4 regions of the Kribbella sp. CA-293567 genome follow, and region 4 is predicted to be linked to each of the others. Evidence: riboswitches for the same ligand, from Rfam matches in the RefSeq annotation. Region 4 holds a riboswitch; each other region holds the start of a gene.
What was found. A riboswitch is a leader RNA that binds a small molecule or an ion and turns the genes downstream of it on or off. The one in region 4 is predicted to bind glycine.

Region 1: it holds a riboswitch for glycine, as region 4 does, so the genes downstream of both, gcvH (glycine cleavage system protein GcvH) here and gcvT (glycine cleavage system aminomethyltransferase GcvT) in region 4, are expected to answer to the same signal.
Region 2: it holds a riboswitch for glycine, as region 4 does, so the genes downstream of both, OX958_RS04260 (L-serine ammonia-lyase) here and gcvT (glycine cleavage system aminomethyltransferase GcvT) in region 4, are expected to answer to the same signal.
Region 3: it holds a riboswitch for glycine, as region 4 does, so the genes downstream of both, gcvP (aminomethyl-transferring glycine dehydrogenase) here and gcvT (glycine cleavage system aminomethyltransferase GcvT) in region 4, are expected to answer to the same signal.

What each region holds. Positions count from the first base shown of each region.
Region 1 covers NZ_CP114065.1:7,141,278-7,145,484, reverse strand. Annotated here, with positions in the region: gene OX958_RS33145 (AfsR/SARP family transcriptional regulator) at 1-551, opposite strand, end outside; gene OX958_RS33140 (alpha/beta fold hydrolase) at 610-1,479, shown strand; gene OX958_RS33135 (DUF3072 domain-containing protein) at 1,513-1,725, opposite strand; glycine riboswitch at 1,891-1,988, shown strand; gene gcvH (glycine cleavage system protein GcvH) at 2,128-2,535, shown strand; gene glyA (serine hydroxymethyltransferase) at 2,538-3,806, shown strand; gene OX958_RS33120 (SWIM zinc finger family protein) at 4,011-4,207, shown strand, end outside.
Region 2 covers NZ_CP114065.1:885,402-889,608, forward strand. Annotated here, with positions in the region: gene OX958_RS04250 (alpha/beta hydrolase) at 1-1,335, opposite strand, end outside; gene OX958_RS04255 (DUF3817 domain-containing protein) at 1,433-1,765, shown strand; glycine riboswitch at 1,842-1,934, shown strand; gene OX958_RS04260 (L-serine ammonia-lyase) at 2,012-3,385, shown strand; gene OX958_RS04265 (alpha/beta fold hydrolase) at 3,347-4,039, opposite strand.
Region 3 covers NZ_CP114065.1:4,394,388-4,398,594, forward strand. Annotated here, with positions in the region: gene gcvP (aminomethyl-transferring glycine dehydrogenase) at 1-1,691, opposite strand, end outside; glycine riboswitch at 1,762-1,859, opposite strand; gene OX958_RS20130 (MerR family transcriptional regulator) at 1,880-2,497, opposite strand; gene OX958_RS20135 (bifunctional nuclease family protein) at 2,699-3,190, opposite strand; gene ftsR (transcriptional regulator FtsR) at 3,292-3,933, opposite strand; gene OX958_RS20145 (FHA domain-containing protein) at 4,013-4,207, opposite strand, start outside.
Region 4 covers NZ_CP114065.1:6,745,479-6,749,685, reverse strand. Annotated here, with positions in the region: gene OX958_RS35440 (DUF6372 family protein) at 1-224, opposite strand, end outside; glycine riboswitch at 1,919-2,013, shown strand; glycine riboswitch at 2,015-2,110, shown strand; gene gcvT (glycine cleavage system aminomethyltransferase GcvT) at 2,165-3,283, shown strand; gene gcvH (glycine cleavage system protein GcvH) at 3,301-3,675, shown strand; gene glyA (serine hydroxymethyltransferase) at 3,677-4,207, shown strand, end outside.

The DNA of each region.
Region 1 (4,207 bases), 400 kb from region 4:
TGCGCATCCAGTGCCGGTACTGCGTCCGCAGCAAGTCCCAGCGCGAGTCTTGCCTCGGCCTGGCGCTCAATGGCGGTCAGCCGCAGCTCCGCCAGCCGGGAGCGCTCTGCATGAGCCCAAACCGCGTCGGCGAACTCTGCATAGGCCGGACCTCGCCACTGGGCGACTGCCGCTTCGAGCATGGCCAATGCGTCTTGCGGCGGGCGCGTGGCGCTCTCCTCCAGCGACTGCTCGAAGCGCCAAGCGTCGACGTCAGTTGCTTTCAGGGCATAGCCCGGACCCTCGGTGATCAGCAGCGCGGGCGGCGTGCGCGGCGGCCGGTCAGGCTCCAGCGCGCGCCGAAGTGCCGCCACGAAGGTGCGGACGGAGCTGGTGGCGCCGTCGGGCGGGACCGTCCACAGGTCGTCGACGAGCGAGTTGACCGGCACGATCCGGCCGCGGGCGATGATCAGGCGAGCCAGGACGGCGCGATGCCGAGGTCCCCTCAGTGCCAGCTCGGCGCCGTCGCGCCAGGCCGTCACCGGTCCGAGCACCCCGAAAGCCACCTGCACCAGCTCACCGTATAGCTCTGCTCATCGGATGCTCATCGGCGCGCGGCAGGCTCTTTCCATGAAGATTCCTGGTTTCACCTATCAGCACGTGCAGGTCGCCGACGGGGTCTCGCTGAACGCCGCGATCGGCGGCACCGGCACCCCGATCGTGCTGCTGCACGGCTTCCCGCAGACCCACTTGATCTGGCGGCACGTCGCCGCCGAGCTGGCGACCGACCACACGGTGATCTGCCCCGACCTGCGCGGCTACGGCGCCAGCGACAAGCCGGCGGAGACCGACGGTACGGCGTACTCGAAACGCACGATGGCCGCCGACATCGTGGCCCTGGCCGCCGCCCTCGGGCACCCGGAGTTCGCGCTGGTCGGACACGATCGGGGTGCTCTGGTGGCCTTCCGCGCCGGGCTCGACCACCCGGACAAGATCACCCAGCTGGTCTGCCTCGACGTGCTGCCGACCCTGGACATGTGGGACGCGATGCACGGCGTCAACGCCGCTGTCGCCTTCCACCTCTACCTGATGGCCCAGCCGCCCGGCTTGCCCGAGGAGCTGATCGCGGCCGCGCCGGACGCCTTCTTCAGCTACTTCCTCGACCTGTGGATCAAAGACCCGGCCGCGATCCCGGCGGAGATCCGGGCTGCCTACCTGACGGCTTCCCGCGAGGCTGTGGTCTCGATCGTTGCCGACTACCGCGCGAGCGCGGGAATCGATGTCGAGCACGATCGCGAAGACCTTGCCGCCGGCAACAAGCTGCGGATGCCGGTCGCCGTGGTCCAGCAGGACTGGGGCAGCGCCCTCGGCTTCGACGCCGCCGCCCTCTGGTCCGCCTGGGCGCCGGACCTGCGCCACTCCACCACCACCGCCGGCCACTTCATGGCCGAAGAAGCTCCGGCGGAGATCACCGAGACGATCCGGAGCCTCCTGGCCTAAGCTGTCGGCAGTGAGTCCCCGATCCGGACCGGCTCAGCTCTGACCTCGGCCGGTGCGCACCTGCAGCTCCTCGATCAGCTGCGACGCCTCGGCCTTCGTCAACTCGCCGGCCGGCAGTTCCTCGCCGGCCTCCTGCGCGAGAGTGCTCAGGTACGACGCCTGCGGCCCGGTCATCGGCTCGTCCCCGGTGGACCAGTCCGCCGGATCCTTGTCGGGGACCGGCTGTACCTCGTCGTTGGTGCTCATCAGACGCTCCTACCCATCGAACAATTGCTCGGTTGTCGCTTACCAATCCCTCTGTACCCAGCCCGCGAAGCGCCATGCACCAGCCGTGCTCCGCGGCTGAGGAGCATCTCGACAAGCGGTCGGGCATCGCCTACTGTCAGCTCCGACAACTCAAGACCGCGCCGTCGACACCGGGCGGGAGAGTCCCCGCCGCATCAGGTGAGGGGACGCCGGAGGAGCAACTCTCCCCAGAATCTCTCAGGCCCCGATACCGCTCGGAAGAGGCGACTCTGGAAAGCCGGGATCGAGTCGATCCCGCACCCACGGTGCAAACCGCCCGACCGGCGGTGAAGCTCTCAGGTACCGATGACAGAGCGGGGAGGCCCACCATCCCGGCCACGGCCGGGGGAAAAGAGCCTCCTCATGCCCCAAAGTCCTGCCGGCGCGCTGCCCGGCGACGACCGGTACCGCTACACCGCGGGCCACGAATGGCTGTGCCCCGATGCCGGCGGACTCGTGCTGATCGGCGTCACCGCGTTCGCCGCCGACGCGCTCGGCGACATCATCTTCCTCGACCTCCCACCGGTCGGTACCGCGCTCACCGCGGGCGCCGCCTTCGGTGAGATCGAGTCCACCAAGTCGGTCGGCGACCTGCACGCCCCGGCCGGTGGAGAGGTTGCCGAGGTCAACGAGGCCGCGGTGGCCGAACCGGGACTGCTGAACAGCGACCCGTTCGGCGCCGGCTGGCTGGTCAAGCTCCGGCTGACCGAAGAACCCGCCGGGCTGCTCGACGCCGCGGCGTACACCGAGCTGATCGAGCGGGGTGAGTGATCGTGCTGGAGACGCCACTCACCGAGTTCGACCCCGAGATCGCCGCCGCGCTGGCGGCCGAGCTCGGCCGCCAGCAGAGCACGCTGGAGATGATCGCCTCGGAGAACTTCGCGCCGCTCGCGGTGATCCAGGCCCAGGGCTCGGTGGCCACCAACAAGTACGCCGAGGGCTACCCCGGCCGCCGGTACTACGGCGGCTGCGAGCACATCGACGTGATCGAACGCCTCGCCCAGGACCGGGTGAAGGAGTTGTTCGGCGCCGGTTTCGCCAATGTCCAGCCGCACTCCGGTGCCTCCGCCAACGCCGCGGTGATGAGCGCGCTGCTCCAGCCCGGGCAGACGATCATGGGCCTCGACCTCGCCCATGGCGGCCACCTCACCCACGGCATGCGGCTCAACTTCTCCGGCCGCCTGTACGACGTGGTGCCCTACCACGTGCGCGCCGACGACCATCGGGTCGACATGGACGAGGTCGAGCGGCTCGCGAAGGAGCACCAGCCGGCCCTGATCGTGGCGGGCTGGTCGGCGTATCCGCGGGTGCTGGACTTCGCGGAGTTCCGCCGGATCGCGGACTCCGTCTCGGCGTACCTGATGGTCGACATGGCGCACTTCGCCGGACTCGTCGCGGCTGGTGAACACCCGAACCCGGTGCCCTACGCGCACGTCACCACGACCACCACCCACAAGACGCTCGGCGGTCCGCGCGGTGGGGTGATCCTGACCAACGACGCCGACCTGGCCAAGAAGGTCAACAGCTCGGTCTTCCCCGGCCAGCAGGGCGGGCCGCTGGAGCATGTCATCGCCGCCAAGGCGGTCGGCTTCAAGCTGGCGGCGAGCCCGGAGTTCCGCGAGCGGCAGAAGCGCTCGCTGGCGGGCGCCAGGATCCTCGCCGATCGCCTGCTGGCCGACGATCTCGAGCAGGCCGGCGTCGCGGTCGTCTCCGGCGGCACCGACGTGCACCTCGTCCTGGCCGACCTGCGCGACTCGGAACTCGACGGCCGGCAGGCAGAGGACCGGCTGCACCAGATCGGCATCACGGTGAACCGCAACGCGGTGCCGTTCGACCCTCGGCCGCCGATGGTCACCTCGGGCCTGCGGATCGGGACACCGGCCCTGGCCAGCCGTGGCTTCGGTGAGCCGGCCTTCGAGGAGGTCGCCGAGATCATCGCCCGGGCGCTGCTCCCCGGCTTCGACGACCGCCGCGCCGCCGTACTGGGGCAAGCGGTCAGCGCACTGGCTGCCGCCCATCCGCTCTACGCCTCGCTGGGCTGAGCACCGAGGTCGCGCCGGGCGGTGTACCTACGGACAGGTAGTGCACCGCCAGACGCTGTCCACATCGCCGCCACCTCCGCTCAGGTGCACTAGTTGCCGCGCACTACTTCCTGTCGCTCTGTCCGAAGTCGGGGCAGGTGAGGTGGTGTGTCGGCGGCGGGTGGCAGGATCTGCGGGGTAACGGGCTGAGCGGTGGGGGGTGCGGTGGCGGGCTGGGACGTGGAGCAGGTGCTGGCGATGGCGCCCGATGCCGCGTCGGCCAAGGCTGCCCAAGGGCTGGCCCGGCCGCAGCGGTGGTCGGAGATCGGCAGCTCCGAGCGTGCGCTGTGGGGCCTGTGCCAGGGGAGCGGCAAGAAGCCGTACCAGACCGTCGTCGACCGGAGCGGCCCGGCGTTCAGGTG
Region 2 (4,207 bases), 1.8 Mb from region 4:
CAGGACTCCCTGCTTGCCGAGCTGCCGGGCGACGCTGCTGGCTCCCGCGTAGCCGGTCGCCGGATCGTGCAGCGAGTTGAGCAGCAGCGCCGGAGTCCTGAGCCCATGCACCTCGACATCGCGCTGCGGATTGGGTGCCTTCGGCAGCCCGAGACAGTTGGTCACGGCCATCAGCGTCGGCGGCAGCTTCAGGTCCGCGGTGTTCCGGGCGATTCGACGTAGGTGAGCAGCAAACTCGCCGTACGTGCGGACGGGCAGGCTCAGATCCCGGCAGAACGGCGCCAGCGGGTTCGGCGCCAGCCCGGTCGGTACGGGCGGCTCACCGGTCGGCGGAGCGCTCTCGTCGAGCCGCTTGAGGAGGTTGGCCAGCGCGGCCCATCTCGGCTCGTACAGCTGACGGAAGGCGCCGAACGTCAGCGAGTACGGCGTTGCCTTCAGCGCGGATTGCCGAGGATCGGGGAGCTCACCTCGGGCTGCCCTGGCGACCAGGTCTGCCCAGAGTGCCGAGATGTCGCGGCCGTGCAGCGAACAGGTGGTGGTCTGCTTGCACCACTTCACGAACTCCGAGAACGAGTCCTGGACCGTGGCGGCCTGGTCGTCGAGCCATCGACCGGTGGTCGCGTCGCCGTGGTCGAAGACGCTCTCCAGTACCAGGGCACGGAGGCGGTGCGGATACCTCTCGGCGTACTGCTGGCCGAGGAGGGTGCCGTACGAGCTGCCATGGAAGGTCAGCTTGGACTCGCCCAGCGCCGCGCGGATCGCCTCGACGTCACGCACCGACTGCAGGGTGTCGACGTGGTCGTAGAGCGGACCGGTGTTGGCGCGGCAGTCCTGCGCCAGGTCGCGGTTGTAGCGGATCGTCTGCTCGAAGGCCGCCCGGTCGGCGATCACCGGCGACGGCTGCTGGGCCAGCAGCGCGGCCGAACAGACGACCGGGTTGCTGCGGGCGATCCCGCGCGGATCGAAGCTGACGATGTCGAACCTTTCCTCGATCAACTCGGGGAAGCGGGTCATCCCGGTGCGGATCCGGTCGACACCTGAGTCGCCGGGACCGCCGGGGGCGAAGAAGAGGGTCCCGACGCGGGCGGCCGGGATCTTCGCCGTACGGCGGGCGATCACGAGGCCGAAGGTCGGGCCGGCCGGGCGGTTCCAGTCGACGGGGACCTGCAGAGTGGCGCACTTGGAGCCGCGAACCAGTTCTGGGTCTTCGGTGGGTCTGACCTCGCAGTCCGTCCACTTCAGGGCGGCGGGCGGGGCAGCGGAGGCCGGCAGTGTGGTCAGGCAGGCGACGAACAGGCCGCCGACCACGCCCCAGGTAGTGCTTCTGAGCTTCATCCACCGATCCTCGGCAAGCGGCTCCCGAAGCGCATCCGGGGTGACCCCGGCCCGGACCCCGGCAGGGTTCGAGGGACTTGTTAGGGTCGGTGCCCTGATGACTGAGACGACGACCGCGGTAGGGAAGCCGGCCCGATCCAAGCACGCGCGGGTCTTTCGTGCAGTGGCGATCGCCGAGGCGCTGTCCTGGACCGGACTGCTGATCGGCATGCTGTTCAAGTACGTGCTGTCCGACAACGAGATCGGCGTGAAGATCTTCGGGCCGATCCACGGCGGCATCTTCGTCGCCTACGTGCTGACCGTGCTCGCGGTCCGCAAACCGCTGCGGTGGAGCCTGCCGGTCACGCTGGCGGCGCTCGCGGCCAGCATCCCGCCGCTGTTCACCTGGTTCTTCGAGTTGTGGGCCCAGCGCACCGGCCGGCTGTCCTGAGTTCACCGGCCAACGGATTGACGCGCGCCGCCGGTGCGCCGTACCGTCGCGGCGAGTGACAAAAGAAGCAGCCGCATGAACCCGTGCGGGAGAGACCCGGGCCTGACCCGGGCGCCGTAGGAGCAACTCTCCCCAAGAATCTCTCAGGCACCTTCACCGTACGGGCGAGGCACCTCTGGAAGGCACACTGCCTGACAGAGCGGGGAGGCATACCAATCGGTCAGTGACGACCAGGAGGCCTCCAGTATGGCGATCAGTGTGTTCGACCTGTTCAGTATCGGGATCGGTCCGTCGAGTTCCCACACGGTGGGACCGATGCGAGCCGCCCGGACCTTCGCGCTCGGTCTGGTGGCCGACGGTCTGCTCGACCGTACGGCGGCCGTCGAGTCGCAGCTCTTCGGCTCGCTCGGGGCCACCGGCCACGGGCACGGCAGCAACAAGGCGGTCATCCTCGGGCTGGAGGGTGAGGACCCGGAGACGGTCGACACCCGCTCGGTCGAGACCCGGGTGGCCGCGATCCACGCGGCCGGCGTACTGCGGCTGGCCGGGCAGCGGGAGATCGTCTTCGACGAGGGCAACCAGCTGATCATGCACCGCCGCAAGGCGCTGCCCTACCACCCGAACGGGATGACCTTCCTGGCCCGTTCCGCCGAGGGCGACGTACTGCGCGAGCGCACCTACTACTCGGTCGGCGGTGGTTTCGTCGTCGACGAGAACGCCGCGGCCGGTGACCGGATCGTCGCCGACCGGACCCCGCTCAAGTACCCGTTCCTCTCCGGTGACGCGCTGCTCGAACGGTGCCGCGAGTCGGGGCTGTCGATCAGCGAGATCATGCTCGCCAACGAGCAGGCCTGGCGGACCGAGCAGGAGATCCGCGACGGCCTGCTGCACATCTGGCAGGTGATGCAGGACTGCGTCGAGGAGGGCTGCGAGACCGAGGGCACGCTGCCGGGCGGGCTGAAGGTGCCGCGCCGGGCGCACGCGCTGCATCAGAAGCTGAGCAGCGACAAGTGGTCGGTGGACCCGCTGAAGGTGATGGACTGGGTCAACCTGTTCGCGCTCGCGGTGAACGAGCAGAACGCGGCCGGTGGCCGGATCGTCACCGCGCCGACCAACGGCGCGGCCGGCATCATCCCGGCGGTGCTGCACTACTACTGCCGGTTCGTGCCGGGCGCGAACGAGGACGGGGTGGTCCGGTTCCTGCTGGCCGCCGCGGCGATCGGCGTTCTGTACAAGGAGAACGCGTCCATCTCCGGTGCCGAGGTGGGCTGTCAGGGCGAGGTCGGATCGGCCTGCTCGATGGCCGCCGCCGGGCTGTGCGAAGTACTGGGCGGAACGCCCGAGCAGGTCGAGAACGCGGCCGAGATCGCGATGGAGCACAACCTCGGGCTGACCTGCGACCCGGTCGGCGGACTGGTCCAGATCCCTTGTATCGAACGCAACGCGATGGCGTCGATGAAGGCGATCAACGCGGCCCGGATGGCGATGCACGGTGACGGCGTGCACGTGGTCTCGCTGGACAAGGTGATCAAGACCATGCGTGAGACCGGCGCCGACATGAAGATCAAGTACAAGGAGACCTCACGAGGCGGCCTGGCCGTGAACGTGATCGAGTGCTGACGGATCCTCCACGTGCGCGTTGTGCCCGAGCCCGGGCAACGTGACGACCTGACCGTGCAGAGCGGTCAGGTCGGCGTCGGTGTTCATCGGATCGAGCTCACCACGAGCCAGGACGACCTCGCCCTGGCTCGCCGCGATCAGCCTCGCCATCTCCGGCGCACCGACCCCGAACGTGCCCGGATCCATCGCCAGCCGCCATCGTCCGTCGACCTCCCGCAGCCCGTGCCCGACGACCTCGCCGGCGGGATCGACCAGACCTTGCAGCCCTGAAACCTTGAGAAACCGAGCCGCCGCCGCGTCCCGGTCCTCGAACCACGTCACCGGCTTCCGAGCCAGCGCCCCCGCCCGGCCCAGGTCATCGGCCGACCAGCTGACCTTGACCCCCAACGCAACCACGCGATCAACCTGTACGCCGTACCGGCCGCCGGCCAGCTCGAGCGCGATCACCCCGCCCAGCGAGTGCCCGACGACAACCAGCCCCCGGCGTACCGGCAACCCTTCGGCAACCCCCGCGGCCATCGCCTCGAACGTGTACCCCGGCAAACTCCCCGCCACCCCATGCCCCGGCAGATCAGGCGCCACCCGAGGCCCTCCCCACCCATCCCAAACCCGCCCGTTGGCACCGAGCCCATGCAACAACACGAGAGCAGACATACGCACCAGGCTGCCACAGGATGTGACCGAGGGTGCTGTGACTGTGTGCGGTAGTGGGCGTGCGGGTGGTGAGAATTGTTGTTGGGGGTGTTTGAAACGGCGGGTGACCGCTACTGTGCGGGTCTTGTGAAGCCGTTCTTTGAGGGAGAACAGGCAGAACGTCACTGG
Region 3 (4,207 bases), 2.4 Mb from region 4:
CCCTGTGAACCGGCGTTCGGCTGGATCGAGACCTTCGCGTAGCCGGTCACCTCGGCCAGCCAGCGCTCCAGCTGACCGATCAGCTTCACGTAGCCGGCCGCGTCCTCGATCGGCGCCAGCGGGTGCATGTCGGCGAACTCGGGCCAGGTGACGGCTTCCATCTCGGTGGTCGCGTTCAGCTTCATCGTGCAGGAGCCGAGCGGGATCATGCCGCGGTCGAGCGCGTAGTCGTAGTCCGACAGCTTGCGCAGGTAGCGCAGCATCGCGGTCTCGGACCGGTGCGTGTTGAAGACCGGGTGGGTCAGGTACTCCGAGGTCCGGGTGACCGCCTCGGTCAGGTTGCGACCGGCCAGCGTCGCGTCGTACGTGACACCGAAGGAGCCGCAGACACCGACCAGCGCGGAGGCGTCGGTCTTCTCGTCGCAGGAGATGCCGACGTGGTCCGCGTCGACCTGACGCAGCCAGATGCCGTTTTGACGGGCGTTGTCCACCACGTCCGCCGCGCGGCCCGGGACGCGCGCGAGCACGGTGTCGAAGAACTGGTCGTGCACGACCTCGACGCCACCGGCGCGCAGCGAGGCGGCGAGGCTGTCGGCGTTGCGGTGCACGCGGTCGGCGATCGCCTTCAGCCCCTCGGGACCGTGGTAGACGGCGTACATCGAAGCGACGACGGCGAGCAGCACCTGCGCGGTACAGATGTTGGACGTCGCCTTCTCGCGACGGATGTGCTGCTCACGGGTCTGCAGCGCCAGCCGGTACGCCGGTGCGCCGTCCGCGTCGACCGAGACGCCCACCAGGCGGCCGGGCAGCGAGCGCTCCAGGCCGGCGCGGACCGACATGAAGCCCGCGTGCGGACCGCCGTAGAAGAGCGGGACGCCGAAGCGCTGCGAGGAGCCGATCACGATGTCGGCGCCGGCCTCGCCGGGCGCCTCGAGCAGCGTCAGGGCGAGCAGGTCGGAGGCGACCGCGACGAGAGTCTCGCGCTCGTGCGCCGCGGCGATCAGCGGCTTGAGGTCACGGACGGCGCCACCGGAGCCGGGGTACTGGACCAGGACGCCGAAGAAGTCTCCGTCCGGCAGACCGGCGGTGGTGTCGGCGACCACGACCTCGATGCCGAGCGCCTCCGCGCGGGTCTCGACGACGGCGATCGTCTGGGCGAAGGTGTCGGCGTCGATCAGGAAGCGGTTGCTCTTGCTCTTGCGGTTCGAGCGCAGTGCCAGCGTCATCGCCTCGGCCGCGGCCGTGCCCTCGTCGAGCAGCGACGCGTTCGCGGTCGGCAGCCCGGTCAGGTCGGAGACGACGGTCTGGAAGTTCAGCAGCGCTTCGAGCCGGCCCTGGGAGATCTCCGGCTGGTACGGCGTGTAGGCGGTGTACCAGGCCGGGTTCTCGACCAGGCGGCGGACGATCACCGACGGGGTGAACGTGCCGTAGTAGCCCTGACCGATCATCGAGGTGGCGACGTTGTTGCGGGCGGCGAGCTGCCGCAGCTCGGTCAGCGCGTCGACCTCGGAGGCCGGCTCGGGCAGCCGGAGCGGCTCGGCCGACCGGATCGACGCGGGCACGGCGGCGTCCACCAGCGCGTCGACGTCGGCGTACCCGAGGGTCTCGACCATCCGGGCGATCTCGTCCGGGCGGGGCCCGATGTGGCGATCGGCGAACACGGCCGACACCTGGGGGGTGTGATCAGTCATTGAAGAGGCTCCGTTGCTGACTATTGCCGGTGGCCTCCCCCTCTGTCACGCACGCACGCTTCAGAGTCGCCTAAGGCACTCGGTCCATGGGCCTGAGAGGTTCCGGGGAGGAATTGCCCCTTCGGCGCCCGACCAAACAGCGGGACGAGACTCTCCCGAGTGCTGTGTGCGGCTGGGAAAAGACTACCTCAGCCGGTCATCCTGGCCCGGCGGCGGGCAGCGAGCTCGTCGTTGGCATGTGAGCCGGACTCGTCGTCGTGGCCGTCGAGACGCTCGGTCGGCAGCTCGGACAGCGATCCCTCGACCTCGCGCCAGACGCCGCCGAGGGCGATCCCGAAGACGCCCTGGCCGCCGGCCAGCAGATCGATCACCTCGTCCGGCGAGGTGCACATGTAGACCGAGGCGCCGTCGCTCATCAGCGTGATCTGGGTCAGGTCATCGATTCCACGTTGGCTGAGGTGGGCGATGGCGCTGCGGATCTGCTGCAGCGAGATGCCCGCGTCGAGCAGCCGCTTGATCACTTTCAGCAACAGCACGTCGCGGAAGCCGTACAGCCGCTGGGTGCCGGAGCCGGTGGCCGGGCGCACGGACGGCGAGACCAGTCCGGTGCGGGCCCAGTAGTCGAGCTGACGGTAGGTGATGCCGGCCGCGGCGCACGCGGTCGGGCCGCGGAAACCGACGTCGTCGGGCATCGGCGACAGGTCGTCGTCGAAGAGCAGACCCTGAACGCCGGCGCTGGCGGCCGCCTCGGCGTGTGCTTCGGACGTCGACTGCGCCGTCAGATCAGTGTCGCCGGTGCGTGTCACGCCTGAGCCTCCCTGGGTACCGACTGGAACGGATCACATCCGTGGAGTTACAAGGCCCCACGACTCCTTCAAGGTAAGCCGCCGCTCAGGCCGGGTCAACGACTGCCGCCCCGAGCACGATGCGTGTCGCGGTTCCGTGACGAATCGTTACCTGTCCGCCCTTGTACCAGCACCGCCCAAACCGGTCGTCCGGGCCGCCGGTCAGCTTTTGTCGAAATCCTCGGGGGTGACCTGGTCGAGGAACTCGCGGAAGCGCTCGACCTCTTCCTCCTCGACCACCTCGTCGTCCTCGTTCTCGCTGTCGGGGACCGGGATGCCGGCCTCGGCCAGGATCTCCTCGGTGCAGAACACCGGCGTACCGGTGCGCAGGGCCAGCGCGATCGAGTCCGACGGGCGGGCGGAGATCTCGGTCTTGTCGTCGAAGACCAGGATCGCCTCGAAGACACCGTCGGTCAGGTTCACGATCCGGACCTGGCTGAGGGTGTGGCCGAGCACCCGGATGGTCTCCGCGAACAGGTCGTGGGTCAGTGGACGAGGTGGTTCCATCCCCTGCTGGGCGAACGCGATCGCGCTCGCCTCGGCCGCACCGATCCAGATCGGCAGGTACCGCTCGCCGCCGACCTCCCGGAGCAGCACGATCGGCTGACTCGAGGGCATCTCAACCCGGACTCCGACCACGTCGACTTCGCGCACGGCTTCAGCCTACTCTGCGGGCCGGACCGGGGCTGCCCCGGCGGGGTCGCCCCCGCCCGGCGACGGCCCCTTGGTTACGCGGCGGCGGACCGGAGTACCGGTCAGCGACCGAGCCGGGAGCGAACCAGTGCCGCATGCAACCGGACCGCCAGCGCGGCCAGCTCCAGCGTCTTGTCGTCCCGCCGCGGCTGCACGACCTGCTCGATCAGCCCGACCTCGCGATCGGCGGCCGCCCGGAACGGCCGCAGGTGCCGCGGCTCGATCCCGTACTGCGCGAACTCCGCCGCCGCCTTGGCGATCAGGATCGCGTCGCCGTCGTAGTGCTTGCCGCGGGCCACGACCAGGTTGTGGCTCTCCAGTTGCTCGAGCAGCTCCGGCGCGATCCCGGCCGCCTCGCACAGCTCGCCCCGGGTCAGCTTCAGCTCGGTCCCGTACGTCGAGAAGTCCTCGGCGTCCGGCAGACCGGCCGGCTGGGGCAACCGGTCGGGCGCGGCGGGACGGCCACCCGGCGCGGGCGGACGCAACCCGCGGTCCATCGCGCCGAGATGGTCCTTGATCACCTTGAGCGGCAGGTACTGGTCCCGCTGGGCGGTCAGGACGTAGCGGAGCCGCTCGATGTCGCCGGCACTGAACTTCCGGTACCCCGACGCGGTCCTGGCCGGCGTCACCAGCCCCTCCGCCTCGAGGAAGCGGATCTTGGAGATGGTGACGTCGGCGAACTCGGCCTGCAGGAGCTGCAGCACCTCACCGATGCTGCTGCCCCCAACCGGAGTCGCTTCGTCCCCCGCCGCGGCACCCCGGTCGGGGTCTCCGACCGCTGGGTCAGGCCTGACCACTGGCGTAGTAGACCAGTCGGTACTTGCCGATCTGGACCTCGTCGCCGTTCGACAGCTGCAGCTCGTCGATCCGGTCACGGTTGACGTACGTACCGTTCAGGCTGCCGACGTCGCGGACCTTGACGCCCTGCGGGTCGCGGCGGAACTCCGCGTGCCGGCGGGAGACGGTGACGTCGTCCAG
Region 4 (4,207 bases):
TAATTGATGTCCGCGCGAGGCGCGATCGCGTTGTAGCAAGCGACGCACAGTGGCAGGCATCGCTGATGTCGGCTGGTGCCCATGACTGCGCCGAGGGCAACAATGCGCAGCAACCGGCCTGGCTCCGCTGCGGCCGGGCAGGTACCTGGATCGTCGTGGTAAAGCTGGCAGACGCACCGGCACCCACCCGGCTGGTGCTGTTCCCAGCTCAACAGGGCTTCCATCGTCAGGTACAACATCAGGGTTAATCTGTGTGTGCAGGATCCCGGGGGCCTGGGAAGCTTCCACTGCGACGTCTACCAGGGAGCCCTCGTGCACGCACACCAAGCTCGCACCAATGCAATGGTGACCGGATGCAGCCGCAGCAAGTACTCAACGTACGTGCAGGTAGCGTATTCGATCATGGCCAACTACCAGTACTACCCCAGCCCCGTCGAATCGAATCAGACCTCGATCAAGTGCGGGTTCTGATGTGATCTGGGTTCTGAGCCAGACGCAGCCACGCATCGAGGTATGGCCGGTCACCATGCCGGACATGCCCGATGGATACACCCTGAAGGTTCGGGTGATTGTGACGGAACCCACCGAGCCGGATTGGATTCCGCCGGAAGTCCGTGGGTTGTAGAGGTCTGGCTCGAGGACGGGACTCCACTCATCGAGCGGGGCGATTCCGCCGGCTTCGAGGCCGACAGCGTAGAGACCACCGCCGGGTTCGAACCGCTCCCCGCAAACCGAGCGGTTGGCAGGATCTCGGTTCGCAACGACTCCGTCGGGGCATGGAGCATCGCCCCTCCGACGGCCGAAAGCGAAGCCAGCCCCACTCGCAGCTAGCCCCACACCTGGTCCGGGCCGGCGACACTCCTCGATCACCGGCCCGGACTGGTGACATCCAAATTACCGGGTGATCTCCTGGCAGCCGTAGCCATCGAACGGTGCTGACGAGTCAGGTACCGAGCCTGCAGAAACTGCCGGATGATCGCCTCGCCGTGTCAGGCGGCCGACTTTGGTCGCCTGCCCGCCGCTGCAGCGGCGGGCAACCGGTCCGACCATGCCCCCGCCTGCGCGCCACCGGCTCAGCAGTAAGTAGGCCTGGCGCCGCGACAGCCCGAGCTCGCCGGCCGCCTTGTCCACAGCAGTCACGCCAGCGGTGTCGAGCGCGGCCAGGCGGCTGCTGATCACCGCGGCTTGCCGTACGGCGACTCCCATAACTCGTCCGACGCCGTCAGCAAACCGCGCTCAAGCCCCTCATGACCGACAGCATCTCCAGGCTCGCGTAACCGCCGAACTCGCACGCTAGTGCAGACGGCTTCGGTACACCGGCAGTCCCCTGCAAACCAGCCACTTCGGAGCGTGGAATCCGTGCAGGCTACTTCTGACACCGACAGCGACAATCGATCGGCGTCGGTGTTGTAGAACGATTGATCCTCAATACCCGCCTTCTACCTACTCAGGCGGTAAGGGCAGAGCTGCCGTGATCGTGCTTAGATCCGGATCTCCTGGATGTATCAACTCTCGAAGGCGACCTCACAAGAGTCGCACTCCGTCGTGCACCCACATCGAGGCAGTGACCTCGCCTCACTCAGGGCACTCCACGGCGAGAGTGTCGCATGGACCGCAGTAGCCGGCCAGCATCGCAGTCCCGTCCTATAGGAGATTCGCCAGATGTCGGCGCCACGCGCGCGCCGGTCGCCGGTCGCCGAAAGAGTTCTACATCATCTGTTGCTTCCGCCACTGGATCGATCAATAGTCGCGCGCGGCGGAGACGAGGAGCCTTGTCCCAGCGGGCGGCACCTAACGCTCCTGTGCGCAAAAGCTGGCCGCTGGAGCAGTTGGGTGGTTCCGATCGGCGGTCTCGGCCGATTGACCATACTGAGCGCTTCGCCCTAGAGTCGGACGCTCAACTTCATATCGCGCCGCTCGAATCGGGGCGGGAGAGCTCTTGCCCAATATGGCAAGGCGCCGAAGGAGCAACTCTCCCCAGAATCTCTCAGGCCCATTTACCGTCCCGGTGAGGCGAACTCTGGAAAGCCAGGACCACGGTCCTGCACCCAAGGTGCAAGCCGCCCACCGGGCGGTGAAGCTCTCAGGTACCGATGACAGAGCGGGGAGGTCACCCACCGTGGTACCGCATCATGCGGTGCCTGACACAGGGAGCCTCCCACTCATGACGACGTCGCACGACAAGTCCAGGCAAACGCCGCTGTACGCCGAACATCAGCGTCTCAGTGCCTCCTTCACCGACTTTGCCGGCTGGTCCATGCCGGTGCGCTACTCCTCCGACATCGCGGAGCACATCGCTGTCCGTACCGCCGCCGGCCTGTTCGACCTGTCGCACATGGGCGAGATCGAGCTGACCGGTCCGCAGGCTGGGCTCGCGCTCGACCACGCCCTGGTCGGTCACCCGTCGAAGCTCGCGATCGGCCGAGCGCGGTACTCCATGCTTTGCGACCCGGACGGCGGCATCCTCGACGACCTGGTTGTCTACCGGCTCGCCGAGGAAAGGTTCTTGGTCGTCGCCAACGCGGGTAACGTGGACCCCGTACTCGAAGCCCTTGAGCAGCGCGTGACCAGCTATGACGCCCAGCTCCGCGATGCAACTCATGATTGGGCCTTGATCGCTGTGCAAGGTCCTGCGGCGGCGGCCATCGTGTCGGAGTTGACCGACACGGAACTGGCTGAGCTCAAGTACTACGCGATCGCCGAAGCCACTCTCGCCGGGAGCGACGTGCTGCTCGCTCGCACCGGGTACACCGGCGAGGACGGCTTCGAGATCTACGGCCGTCCCGAGCACGCGGAGCATCTCTGGACCGAACTGCTCCGCGTCGGCGAGCCGCACGGGCTGGTGCCGGCCGGACTGGCGTGCCGCGACACCCTGCGACTGGAGGCGGGCATGCCGCTGTACGGCCACGAACTCAGCCGTGACGTGACGCCCTTCGAAGCCGGGCTGGGCCGGGTTGTGGCTTTCGGCAAGGAAATCGCGTTCGTCGGCGATCAGGCACTCGCCGTACGCCGAGACGCCGGCCCTCGACGCCTGCTGGTCGGTCTGGTGTCGTCTGGCCGGCGCTCACCCCGCAGCGGCTACTCAGTACTGGACCCCGGAACCGGCGCGGTTGTCGGCAGCGTGACCAGCGGCGCCCCCTCACCGACACTCGGTCATCCCATCGCGATGGCCTACGTCAACGTCGGTTTCGACCAGCCGGGGACGCAACTGCACGTCGACATCCGCGGCACCCGGGACGACGTCGAGGTCGTCGCTCCCCCCTTCTACCGCCGCGCCCAATGACCACACCAGGAGCTTCCATGTCCGTGCCTGCCCACCTCAAGTACACCGCCGAGCACGAGTGGCTCGACCTCGACGGAGACATCGCCACCATCGGTATCACCGCCTTCGCCGCCGATGCGCTCGGGGACGTCGTGTACGTCGACCTCCCCGCGACCGGCACCATCGTCACCGCGGGCGAGGCTTGCGGTGAGATCGAGTCGACGAAGTCTGTCAGCGACCTGTTCGCCCCGGTGGACGGCGAGGTCGTCGAGACCAACGAGGCGGTCGCGTCCGAACCCGGCGTACTGAACACCGACCCCTTCCAGTCCGGCTGGCTGTTCCGGTTGAAGGTCAGCGACCTGGGAGAACTACTAGACGCCGCGGCGTACGAGTCCCTGATCGGAGGCGAGTGAGATGAACACCCACAACCAGTCGCTGGTTGACTTCGACCCGGAGATCCACGCCGCCATCCGCGCCGAACTCGGACGCCAGCAGAACACGCTCGAACTGATCGCCAGCGAGAACTTTGCCCCCGTCGCGGTGATGGAGGCGCAAGGCTCCGTCCTGACCAACAAGTATGCCGAGGGCTACCCCGGCCGGCGGTACTACGGCGGCTGCGAGCACATCGATGTCGTCGAGCGACTCGCCATCGCCCGGATCAAGCAACTCTTCGGCGCCGGCTTCGCGAACGTTCAGCCGCATTCGGGTGCCCAAGCCAACGCGGCCGCCATGGCCGCACTGCTCGAGCCAGGCGACACGATCCTTGGCCTCGACCTCGCCCATGGCGGACATCTCACTCACGGTATGCGGCTCAATTTCAGCGGCAAGCTGTACGACGTTGTCGCGTACCACGTGCGCGACAGTGACTTCGTCGTCGACATGGCAGAGGTCGAACGCCTCGCTCTCGAGCACCGCCCGAAGCTGATCATCGCCGGCTGGTCGGCG